2 regions of the Pseudocitrobacter faecalis genome follow, and region 2 is predicted to be linked to the other one. Evidence: predicted binding sites of a transcription regulator. Region 2 holds the regulator's gene; the other holds the start of a gene.
The links. The regulator PhoB, encoded in region 2, activates phosphate uptake and scavenging genes when phosphate is short. The targets are predictions, from matches to a motif close to CTGTCATAAAACTGNCNNAT.

Region 1 (6,019 bases), 1.2 Mb from region 2:
GAATAACGATTGGCACCTGCAACAGCGCCAGCGCAATCACCCCGGCCCAGCCGGAGAAATGCTGCATTTGCGCCACCACGATGGTATAGACGAACAGACCCACGACAATCGACGGTGCGGAAAGCAGGATATCGTTAATAAAACGAATCACTTCTGCGAGCCACGATTTACGGCCATATTCCGCGAGATAAATCCCCGCCATGATGCCGAGCGGCGTACCAAATACCGTCGCCCACAGGATCAGCAAACCACTGCCTGCCAGGGCGTTCGCCAGACCACCACCCGCCGTGTTTGGCGGCGGTGTCATTTCGGTGAACAGCGCCAGCGACATTCCGTCGATACCGCGAGTAATGGTGGACATCAGGATCCACACCAACCAGAACAGACCGAACGCCATCGTCGCCATGGAAAGCGTGAGTGCGATGCGGTTCTTCAGGCGGCGACGCGCCTGCATTTTGCGGCGAGATTCCGCCAGGGCCGCGGTGTTTTGCATATCGAGCGTAGCCATTAACGCGCCCCCTCGTTTTTCGCCAGACGCATCACCATGAATTTAGACGCCGCCAGCACGATAAAGGTAATCACAAACAGGATCAGACCCAGTTCCATCAGCGCCGCAACATGCAGCCCGGATTCCGCTTCCGCGAATTCGTTTGCCAGCGCCGAGGTGATACTGTTGCCCGGCATATACAGCGAGGCGCTGTCGAGCTGGTAAGTGTTACCGATGATAAAGGTCACCGCCATGGTTTCACCCAGCGCGCGGCCAAGGCCCAGCATGATGCCGCCGATGACGCCATTTTTGGTGAACGGAAGCACAATGCGCCAGATAACTTCCCAGGTGGTGCAGCCGATGCCGTAAGCGGATTCTTTCATCATTACCGGCGTTTGTTCGAACACATCGCGCATGACTGCCGCGATGTACGGGATGATCATGATGGCGAGGATCACGCCTGCCGCCAGAATCCCGATACCAAAGGCCGGGCCGGAGAACAGTGCACCCACAAACGGGATGTTGGAGAGAACGTTGCCAACCGGCTCCTGGAAGTACGTCGCGAACAGCGGGGCGAAGATAAACAGGCCCCACATGCCGTAAACGATACTCGGGATAGCCGCCAGCAGTTCAATGGCGATACCTAACGGGCGACGCAGCCAGTTGGGGGCCAGTTCCGTCAGGAACAGGGCGATGCCGAAACTCACCGGAACGGCGATCAGCAGCGCGATAATGGAGGTTACAAGGGTTCCGTAAATGGGAACCAGCGCACCGTAAATATCGTTCGGCGCATCCCACTCTTTGGTCCACAGGAATGAGAAGCCGAATTTTTCGATGCTCGGCCAGGAGGAGATGATCAGGGACACGATAATGCCGCCCAACATCAATAGCACAATCAGCGCTGCCAGTTTTACCAGCGCGCTGAAGATCATGTCACCCTTTTTACCCGGTGGGTTAAAAGCAGGCTTGGTTGCAGCCATAAATCACTCTTTCCGTTAAACGCGTTTTACGAAGTTGCCCGATAGCGTAAACGCTTATCGGGCCTACAGTGTGAACCGTAGGGCGGGTAAGCGCAGCGCCACCCGCCATTTTCGTCAATATTTCCCGTTAGTACAGCGCTTTACCGCTGCTGTCTTTCACGCTGGTCTTCCATGCGGCACGAACCTGCTCAACAACGCTATCCGGCAGTGAAGCGTAATCCAGGTCGTTAGCCTGTTTCGCGCCGTTTTTGTAAGCCCAGTCGAAGAACTTCAGCACTTCGACGCCCTGCTCAGGTTTTTTCTGCTCTTTGTGCACCAGGATGAAGGTGGTGGAGGTAATCGGCCACACATCGTCACCTTTCTGGTTCGTCAGATCCTGCGCGAAGGATTTGCTCCAGTCGACGCCTTTGGCAGCGTTAGAGAAACTCTCTTCGGTCGGGCTTACCGGTTTACCGTCAGCGGAAACAATTTTGGTGTAGGCCAGGTTATTCTGTTTCGCGTAAGCGTATTCAACATAACCAATCGCCCCCGGCAGACGCTGCACAAACGCTGCAATTCCGTCGTTGCCTTTACCGCCGAGGCCAGTCGGCCAGTTTACGGTAGAGCCTGCACCCACTTTGGATTTCCACTCTTCGTTCACTTTCGCCAGGTAACTGGTGAAGACGAAGGAAGTACCGGAACCATCCGCACGGCGTACCACAGCGATATTCTGCGATGGCAGTTTCACGCCCGGGTTCAGTTTGGTGATGGCTTCGTCATCCCACTTCTTGATTTTACCCAGGTAGATGTCACCCAGGGTTTTACCGTCCAGCACCAGTTCGCCAGATTTCAGACCCGGAATGTTTACAGCCAGAACCACACCGCCGATAACGGTCGGGAACTGGAACAGGCCTTCCTGCGCCAGTTTTTCGTCAGACAGCGGAGCATCCGATGCGCCGAAATCCACGGTGTTAGCGGTAATTTGTTTTACGCCGCCAGAAGAACCGATGCCCTGGTAGTTCACCTTATTACCGGTCTCTTTCTGGTAGGTGTCAGCCCATTTGGCATACACCGGTGCCGGGAATGTTGCACCAGCGCCTGTCAGGCTTGCTGCTGCGAATACAGAGAAAGCACTCATCGATAAGGTCGCGGCGACAACAGTGGCGACGGTGGTACGCATAACTTTCATAATGTCTCCTGGAAGGATTCATAAAGCATTGTTTAATGGCTACGATGAGCAAAATAGGACAAACAGGTGACAGTTATATGTATGGAATATGACAGTTTTATGACAAGGAGGTGCTTATCGATAATATGGATATAAAAACCGTAAGTTTCAATAACTTATTCGTAGTTGCGAATTTCTGATTTCAGCAATATTTTCTTTTTATGACATCAGAAACCATAGCTGAAAATGACAGATTGTCATAAATCTCAGGCGGGGATTGGCGTAAAAAAAACTCCACCCGAAGGTGGAGTCTGGTGCGATTACTCTACAGTGACCGATTTCGCCAGGTTACGCGGCTGGTCAACGTCGGTGCCTTTGATCAGCGCGACGTGGTACGCCAGCAACTGCAGCGGCACGGTGTAGAAGATTGGCGCAATCACCTCTTCAACGTGCGGCATCTCGATGATGTGCATATTGTCGCTGTTGGTGAAGGCGGCATCCTGGTCGGCGAAGACATACAGCTGGCCGCCGCGCGCGCGAACTTCTTCAATGTTGGATTTCAGTTTTTCCAGCAGTTCGTTGTTCGGTGCAACCACGATAACCGGCATATCCGCGTCAATCAGCGCCAGCGGGCCGTGTTTCAGCTCGCCTGCAGCGTAAGCTTCTGCGTGAATGTAGGAGATCTCTTTCAGCTTCAGCGCGCCTTCCAGCGCGATCGGATACTGATCGCCACGACCGAGGAACAATGCGTGATGCTTGTCAGAGAAATCTTCTGCCAGCGCTTCAATGCGTTTATCCTGCGACAGCATCTGCTCGATACGGCTCGGCAGCGCCTGCAGGCCATGAACGATGTCGTGCTCGATAGAGGCATCCAGACCTTTCAGGTTTGCCAGTTTTGCCACCAGCATCAGCAGAACGGTCAACTGCGTCGTGAACGCTTTGGTGGACGCTACACCGATTTCAGTCCCCGCATTGGTCATCATCGACAGATCGGATTCACGTACCAGCGAAGAGCCCGGTACGTTACAGATTGCCAGAGAACCGAGGTAACCCAGCTCTTTCGACAGACGCAGGCCCGCGAGGGTATCTGCCGTTTCGCCAGACTGAGACAGGGTGATCATCAGGCTGTTACGACGCACCGCGGATTTGCGATAGCGGAATTCAGAGGCGATTTCCACGTCACACGGTACGCCCGCCAGCGATTCAAACCAGTAGCGAGAAACCATACCGGAGTTGTAGGACGTCCCGCAGGCGATGATCTGGATATGCTCGACTTTCGACAGCAGTTCGTCGGCGTTCGGGCCCAGTTCGCTTAAATCCACCTGGCCATGGCTGATACGACCGGTCAGAGTGTTTTTGATGGCGTTCGGCTGCTCGTAAATCTCTTTCTGCATGTAGTGGCGGTAAATACCTTTATCGCCTGCGTCATACTGGAGATTGGATTCAATATCCTGACGTTTTACTTCTGCGCCAGATTTATCAAACACGGTTACCGCGCGGCGGGTCACTTCCGCGATATCGCCCTCTTCGAGGAAGATAAAGCGACGAGTAACCGGCAGCAGCGCCAGCTGGTCAGAGGCGATAAAGTTTTCACCCATGCCAAGGCCGATAACCAGCGGGCTACCCGAACGCGCGGCCAGCAGGGTTTCCGGATTGCGGGTATCCATAATGACGGTGCCATACGCGCCACGCAGTTGTGGGATCGCGCGCAGCACAGCTTCACGCAGTGTGCCGCCCTGTTCCATTTCCCAGTGCACCAGGTGGGCGATCACTTCGGTATCCGTTTCGGACACGAAGGTATAGCCACGGCCCTGCAACATTTCGCGCAGCGGTTCGTGGTTTTCGATGATGCCGTTATGCACCACCACAATGTGTTCAGAAACATGCGGATGCGCGTTGGTTTCTGAGGGTTCGCCGTGCGTTGCCCAACGGGTGTGAGCAATACCGGTGCCGCCGTGAAGCGGGTGTTCTTCCGCCGCCTGAGAGAGCATCTGGACTTTACCCAGACGACGCAGACGGGTCATATTGCCCTTTTCATCAACGACCGCCAGACCCGCGGAGTCATAACCACGGTATTCCAGACGACGTAAACCTTCGAGAAGGATCTCAGCTACATCACGTTGCGCGACTGCGCCTACAATTCCACACATAGTTTTTTAATTCCGATTTTGGCGATATGCCAGTCGTTGTCGGTCAACCTGTATGCCCGTATTTTCGGGCGCCCCGAGCCTTTGTAGAGAGTGGGGTTATTTTTATAGATACAGCAATTTGAGCGGAGGATTATTTTATCCCCTCATCTCCTGTCTGCCTGATGGCGGCTTCGCCTTATCAGGCCTACAAATTGGATAAATACCTTTTGGGGCGGGGTTATCCCGCCACGAAATTTACTTCTTCTTCACCGGACGCTGCCAGCCCTGTTTATGGACTTGCGGTACACGGCTTAAAACCAGTTCGTTATCAGCAACATTGCGCGTGACAGTGGTACCGGCGGCGATAGTGACACCATTACCCACGGTCACCGGCGCCACCAGCTGTGTGTCGGAACCCACAAACACATCATTCCCGATGATAGTTTTGAATTTGTTCGCACCATCGTAGTTACAGGTGATGGTGCCTGCGCCGATATTCACGTTGTCGCCAATTTCCGCATCGCCCAGGTAGGTCAGATGACCGGCTTTCGAGCCTTTACCCAGACGCGCTTTTTTCATTTCAACGAAGTTACCGACGTGCGCGCCTTCCAGCAGTTCCGCGCCAGGACGCAGACGGGCGAATGGGCCGATAGTGCAGGCAGCGTCAAGACGCGCATCTTCCACCACACTGTACGGGCTGATTTCACAATCATCGCCAATCACCGCGTTTTTAATCACGCAGCCCGCGCCAATTTTCACGCGGTTGCCCAGCGTAACGTCGCCTTCCAGAATAACGTTAGCGTCAATTTCCACATCGCGCCCATGAGACAGGGAGCCACGGAGATCAAAACGCGCCGGATCGCGCAGCATTACGCCCGCCAGCAGCAGTTTTTCAGCCTGCTCAGACTGGTAAACGCGTTCAAGGCGCGAGAGTTGCAGGCGGTTGTTGACGCCTTCTACTTCGCTCAGGCGGTCAGGATGCACTGCGGCAATTTCACGCCCTTCCTGGTACGCCATCGCGATAATGTCAGTGATATAGAACTCACCCTGCGCATTGTTGTTATTCAGCTTCGACAGCCAACGCTTCATATCCGCACCGCTGGCAATCAGAATGCCGGTGTTAATTTCCTGAATCTGACGCTGTTCATCGCTGGCATCTTTATGCTCAACAATGCCGGTCACTTTGCCGTTTTCGCGGGTGATGCGGCCATAGCCGGTAGGATCGTCGAGCTTGACGGTCAGCAGGCCAATGCCGCCCTGCGGTTTCGCATCACGC
Region 2 (6,019 bases):
CCAGCCAGACGTTCTCTTCGCCGGAAAGAGGTGCTGTGAGCGAAAGCGTCGTCAGTTGAGCCTGCAACGCTTCGCGGCGCTGGCTGAGTTCGTTCTGCGCCAGCGTAATCTGCTGCTGAAGGTCGGTTATCTGCTGCTGTAAATTCAGCCGTTGACTGTGCTGATAAAGCTGCTGTTCGTACTCTTCCTGTGTGCCAAGCCACTCGCTAATCGCTTCCTCAGCGCGAAGCGTCACGCCTAACGCGGCCGTTACGTCCTGCCATTGTGATGTAAGTGCTTGCTCCTGCTTAGAAAGAGACTCCAGCTCGCTTTCTTCAACCTGCTGTTGTTTTTGCAGGGCATCCTGCTGGCCGCGCAGGGTTGCACCTTCTTCCGCCAGACGTTTGACGTCGCGCTCCAGTTCATCGCGACGCGCCTGATTGACACCGGGCGTCAGCGCCTGGTATTGCGCAATCGCCGGATGTTCGGTGGCACCGCACAATGGGCAGGCGCAACCGGGTTGCAGCCTGGCGCGTTCGGCTTCCAGGCGCACAATCGTCGCTTCCATCTCGCATAATGCACGCACATCGCTCAGTTGCTGGTTTTGCACTTTATAGCGCTGGCGGCGATCGGTCAGCTCTGCGGTCAGTTTTTCCAGTTGCTGGCGGCGATTATCCTGCGCTTCAACCAACTGTTGACGCCGTTTTTGCAGCGGAAGAAAACGTGCATGCAACGTAGTGAGCTGCTGGCGCAGCGGGCGGGCAGCGCTGTGCGCGTTAATGGCGTCGCTGGCTTCGGCAAGATTCAGCGTAAGCGTGGAGGCCGGTAACTGGGCAAGCTGTTTTTCCAGCGTACTCAGGCGCTGCTGGTTGTTCTGCAACTGTGCGCTTTCTCGCGCCTGTAAAACAAATGCCGCGCGCCAGCCGGTGAGTTCGCTGCCCCAGTGTGCAAAACGCTTGTTCTCCTTAAGCCATTGGTTTAGCTGAGTTTGCGTCTGCTGCAACCCGCGCATCTGTTCGATAGCCGTGGCGCGGATGCGGTTACGGCGGGTGGTTGCTTCATGTAAGCGAGCATTTACTTGCAGCGTCTGCTGCTGGGTTCTGGCGAGGGTTGCGGCTTGTTCCTGAAGATGTGTCCAGCGTGGGCGCAGAAGTTCCGCCGGTTGGGCACGGCTGAGCGTTTCCAGCTGGGGTTGCGCTGTCGCCAGAGCCTGTTCTGCGGCGGCAAGCGCTTCTCGGGTGGTATGCGTTTCGCGCGTCAGTTCATTCTGACGCAGCAACCACTGTTGCTGATGTTGTGCGATCGTCTGCTGCTCCAGTGCGGCTTTCTCTTCGAGAGTAAGCGCCTGCAAACTTCCCTGCAGTGACTGTTGCTGCTCTTCACTCAGCAGCACCATCCCGGAGGATTGCGCCTGGAGTTTCTCCAGCTCGGTGCGTGCCTGTTTATGTTTTTCAAAAACTTGCGCAGAAATTCGTCCATATATTTCCGTGCCGGTGAGTTCTTCCAGCAGCTCGGCGCGTTCTTTGGGACGCGCATTAAGGAACGCGGCGAACTGCCCCTGTGACAGCAACATTGAACGGGTAAAGCGGCCGTAATCGAGCCCGCTCAACGACGCGATAAGCTCGAGCTTATCTTTGACTTTATCGGCCAGAATTTTGCCGTCATCGCGACGCGCCAGTTCAACGCGCGGGGCCTGCAGGTTGCCATCCGGCTGATTGCGCGCGCGGTTCTGGCTCCAGAACGCGCGATAGGCCACGCCCTGCACTTCAAACTCAACTTCCGCCAGACATTCAGCGGTGTCGCGGGTCATCAGATCGTTTTGTGATTGCGACACCGTGTTGAGGCGCGGCGTTTCGTGATACAGCGCGAGGCAAATGGCGTCCAGCAGAGTGGTTTTTCCCGCGCCTGTGGGGCCGGTGATGGCGAACAGACCGTTGCTGGCAAACGGTTCGGCGGTGAAATCGATTTTCCACTCGCCCTTCAGTGAGTTGAGATTCTTCAGGCGCAGGCTGAGGATTTTCATGGCTGCGGCTCCTCATCAAGCGAGTGAACGGTGAGATCAAACAGCGTTTTCAGGCGCGCCTGCCGGGATTCTTCTAGCGTTTCCAGCGCCAGACGACGCTGGAAAACCTCTTCAACTTCCAGTTCGCTTAGGGTTTCACGCAGGCTGTTGTCCAGAATGCGCTGACGCTGTTCGCGGCTGCGGCGGATCAGCAATACATCAACGGGCAAATCATCGGTAATGACCTGGATTTTACGCTGAATATCATGCAGATACTCATCGCTGGTGATTTCAATATCCAGCCAGACCGGGGGCTCTGACGGGGCATCGCGATACTGTGCCAACTGGCTGCTGATGCTGTCAAAGTCGCCCTTAATGACCGCCAGCGGTTGCGTAGCGGGCACGTCGAGTGGCGTCACGTCCTGAAGTTTACCCTCGACAAAGGTCACCTGATTGACGCTTTTGCTTTTCCCCGTTTCATCAAAGCTGAGCGGGATAGGCGAGCCGCAGTAGCGAATATGTTCGCTGCCGCCGATTTTCTGCGCGCGGTGAATATGCCCCAGCGCGATGTAATCGGCAGGCGGGAAGTTTTGCGCCGGAAACGCATCCAGTGTGCCAATATAAATATCACGCACGGCATCGCTTTTGCTGGCACCCACGGTGGTCAGGTGACCGCTGGCGATTATCGGCAGCGGGCGATCGCCACGCAGTGCGCAGGCCTGCTGGTATTGTTTCTGATAGTAGTCAGTAATGGTTTCCAGTAAATGCTGCTGTTTTTCCGCACCGGAAAGCCCGGCCTGGCTGACGACGATATCGCGCGGACGCAAAAATGGCACCGGGCAGAAAACAGCGCCAGGTGTGCCGTCGCGGCGGTTGAGAATAAAAGGTTCATGCCCGGCGCTGGCGATCACCGTGGTATTGAGAAACGACAAAATATCGCGGGATTCATTCAGCGTGGCGACGGAATCATGATTTCCGGCAAGCACCACCAGATGACAGCCGGTTTGTTGCAGATTTACCACAAAGCGGTTGTAGAGTTCGCGCGCATAGCTTGGCGGCGAGCCGGTATCAAAGATATCGCCCGCCACAATAATGGCGTCGACCTGTTCGCGTTGCGCGGTCTCCAGCAGCCAGTTCAGAAACGCATCGTGTTCTGCGGCACGGCTTTTACTGTAAAAATTCTGGCCTAAGTGCCAGTCTGAAGTGTGAAGAATTCGCATCGTCGTCCCTGTGGGGAAAAAAGCATAGCCGGGATTATACATTCCCCGACCGCAGGATCGACGGGTGTATTCCGCGAGTGTCATATTTCGTAAAGCGCCATCATTTTACGGTCATGTTTTTCATAAAACTGTCATAAATCTGACGCATAATGACGCCGAATGTATACTGATGGCTAAAAAAACAGGGCATAAAATGGCGAGACGCATTCTGGTCGTTGAAGATGAAGCACCCATCCGCGAAATGGTCTGTTTCGTGCTGGAGCAAAACGGTTTCCAGCCGATTGAGGCGGAAGATTATGACAGTGCGGTGAATCAGCTCAATGAACCCTGGCCCGATCTGATTTTGCTCGACTGGATGCTACCGGGCGGCTCAGGGCTACAGTTTATCAAACATCTCAAGCGTGAAGCGCTGACCCGCGATATCCCGGTCATGATGCTGACGGCGCGCGGTGAAGAAGAGGATCGCGTACGCGGTCTGGAAACCGGCGCGGATGACTACATTACCAAACCCTTTTCCCCGAAAGAGCTGGTGGCGCGGATCAAAGCGGTGATGCGGCGTATCTCTCCGATGGCGGTGGAGGAGGTGATTGAGATGCAGGGCCTAAGCCTTGATCCTACCTCGCATCGCGTTATGACCGGCGAAAATCCGCTCGATATGGGGCCAACCGAATTCAAACTGCTGCATTTCTTTATGACGCACCCTGAACGCGTCTACAGCCGTGAGCAATTGTTGAACCATGTCTGGGGCACCAACGTCTATGTGGAAGATCGCACGGTGGATGTGCATATTCGCCGCCTGCGCAAAGCGTTGGAACAGAGCGGCCACGATCGTATGGTGCAAACCGTTCGCGGCACGGGCTACCGTTTTTCGGCTCGTTTCTGAATGTTGACAGGAGTGTGACGCGTGCTGGAACGGCTGTCATGGAAAAGACTCGCCTTTGAGCTTTTCTTGTGTTGTCTCCCGGCCCTGATATTAGGGCTTATTATTGGCCATCTTCCCTGGTTTCTGCTGGCGGCAGTGACCGGACTGTTGATTTGGCATTTCTGGAATCTTCTGCGCCTTTCCTGGTGGTTATGGGTCGATCGCAGCATGACGCCGCCGCCGGGGCGCGGTAGCTGGGAACCGCTGCTCTACGGTCTGAATCAGATGCAACTGCGTAATAAAAAACGCCGCCGTGAACTGGGTAATCTGATTAAACGCTTTCGTAGCGGCGCAGAATCACTACCCGATGCGGTGGTGTTGACCACAGAAGAGGGCGCAATCTTCTGGTGTAACGGCCTGGCGCAACAACTGCTTGGTCTGCGCTGGCCGGACGATAGCGGGCAAAATATTCTTAACCTGTTGCGTTATCCGGAATTTACGCAGCATCTTAAGCAACGCGAGTTTCTTAAACCGCTGCATCTGGTGCTCAATAATGGGCGTCATCTGGAAATCCGTATCATGCCTTATACCGACCGGCAGTTGCTGATGGTGGCGCGCGACGTCACCCAAATGCACCAGTTGGAAGGCGCACGGCGCAACTTCTTTGCCAACGTCAGTCATGAACTGCGTACGCCATTGACGGTTCTGCAGGGCTATCTTGAGATGCTTCAGGAGCAGGTACTGGAAGGCGCGACGCGTGAAAAAGCCCTGCATACGATGCGTGAACAGACGCAGCGTATGGAAGGGCTGGTGAAGCAATTACTGACGCTATCGAAAATTGAAGCCGCGCCGACCCTCACCCTCAATGAAAAAGTGGATGTACCGATGATGCTGCGGGTGGTTGAGCGGGAAGCGCAAACGCTAAGCCAGGGCCAGCATGAACTCCATTTTGAAATTGATGAGGCATTGAAGGTGCTGGGCAATGAAGATCAACTGCGCAGTGCGGTGTCAAACCTGGTTTATAACGCGGTGAACCATACGCCCGCCGGCACGAAAATCACCGTGCGCTGGCAGCATGCGCCGCACGGTGCGCTGTTTAGCGTCGAGGACAACGGGCCTGGCATTGCGGCGGAACATCTTCCCCGTTTAACCGAGCGTTTTTACCGGGTGGATAAAGCGCGCTCCCGGCAAACTGGCGGCAGCGGCTTAGGCCTGGCGATTGTGAAACATGCGTTAAATCATCATGATAGCCGCCTGGATGTTGAAAGCCAGCCAGGAAAAGGAACACGCTTTAGTTTCCTGCTGCCGGAACGTTTAATTGCCACATAAAGCGCCAGATTTAGCACTTGTCACGATGAGTTTCCACAGACCAGCTTCGGCTGGTCTGTTTGCTTTGCAGTCAATTTCCCATCGGATATTTTATGAACAACTGGCGCTTTTTTGTTCGCATGATCAGCCATGTGTTTTTCCTATATCTGGTTAATCGTTCCAGGTTTGTATTTAGTATTAGTATAATCGTCTGGTTTTGCGATCCCATATTGCTTTAAAACGTTATAAGCGTTTAAATTGCGCCTAATGCAGTAGGAATCAGACTGTATTTACGTAGCAAATCAAAAAACTATTCTTCCTCACGCTACGAAGGGAGCATATCCCGCTGAGTTTGTTGCTTGTTTCCTCTGAAAGATTCCGTTGGAGCGAGCGCAAAGTTTTTTATTTGTACAACACCACATCCACAGGCAGTAGTTACATATGACCCATCAGTTAAAAACACGCGATATCATCGCTCTGGGCTTTATGACCTTTGCGTTGTTTGTCGGCGCTGGCAACATTATTTTCCCTCCAATGGTTGGTTTACAGGCGGGCCCGAACGTCTGGATCGCCGCGCTCGGCTTTTTAATTACCGCAGTCGGTCTGCCTGTGTTGACCGTTGTCGCGCTGGCAAAGGTCGGCGGTGGT

Region 1: the regulator PhoB is predicted to act here: its motif matches at 2,722-2,741, upstream of pstS (phosphate ABC transporter substrate-binding protein PstS).

The regions. Positions count from the first base shown of each region.
Region 1 covers NZ_CBDDNJ010000002.1:4,453,123-4,459,141, forward strand. The annotation lists gene pstA (phosphate ABC transporter permease PstA) at 1-508, opposite strand, end outside; gene pstC (phosphate ABC transporter permease PstC) at 508-1,467, opposite strand; gene pstS (phosphate ABC transporter substrate-binding protein PstS) at 1,595-2,635, opposite strand; gene glmS (glutamine--fructose-6-phosphate transaminase (isomerizing)) at 2,935-4,764, opposite strand; gene glmU (bifunctional UDP-N-acetylglucosamine diphosphorylase/glucosamine-1-phosphate N-acetyltransferase GlmU) at 4,999-6,019, opposite strand, start outside.
Region 2 covers NZ_CBDDNJ010000002.1:3,291,970-3,297,988, reverse strand. The annotation lists gene sbcC (exonuclease subunit SbcC) at 1-2,002, opposite strand, end outside; gene sbcD (exonuclease subunit SbcD) at 1,999-3,201, opposite strand; gene phoB (phosphate response regulator transcription factor PhoB) at 3,395-4,084, shown strand; gene phoR (phosphate regulon sensor histidine kinase PhoR) at 4,106-5,392, shown strand; gene brnQ (branched-chain amino acid transporter carrier protein BrnQ) at 5,813-6,019, shown strand, end outside.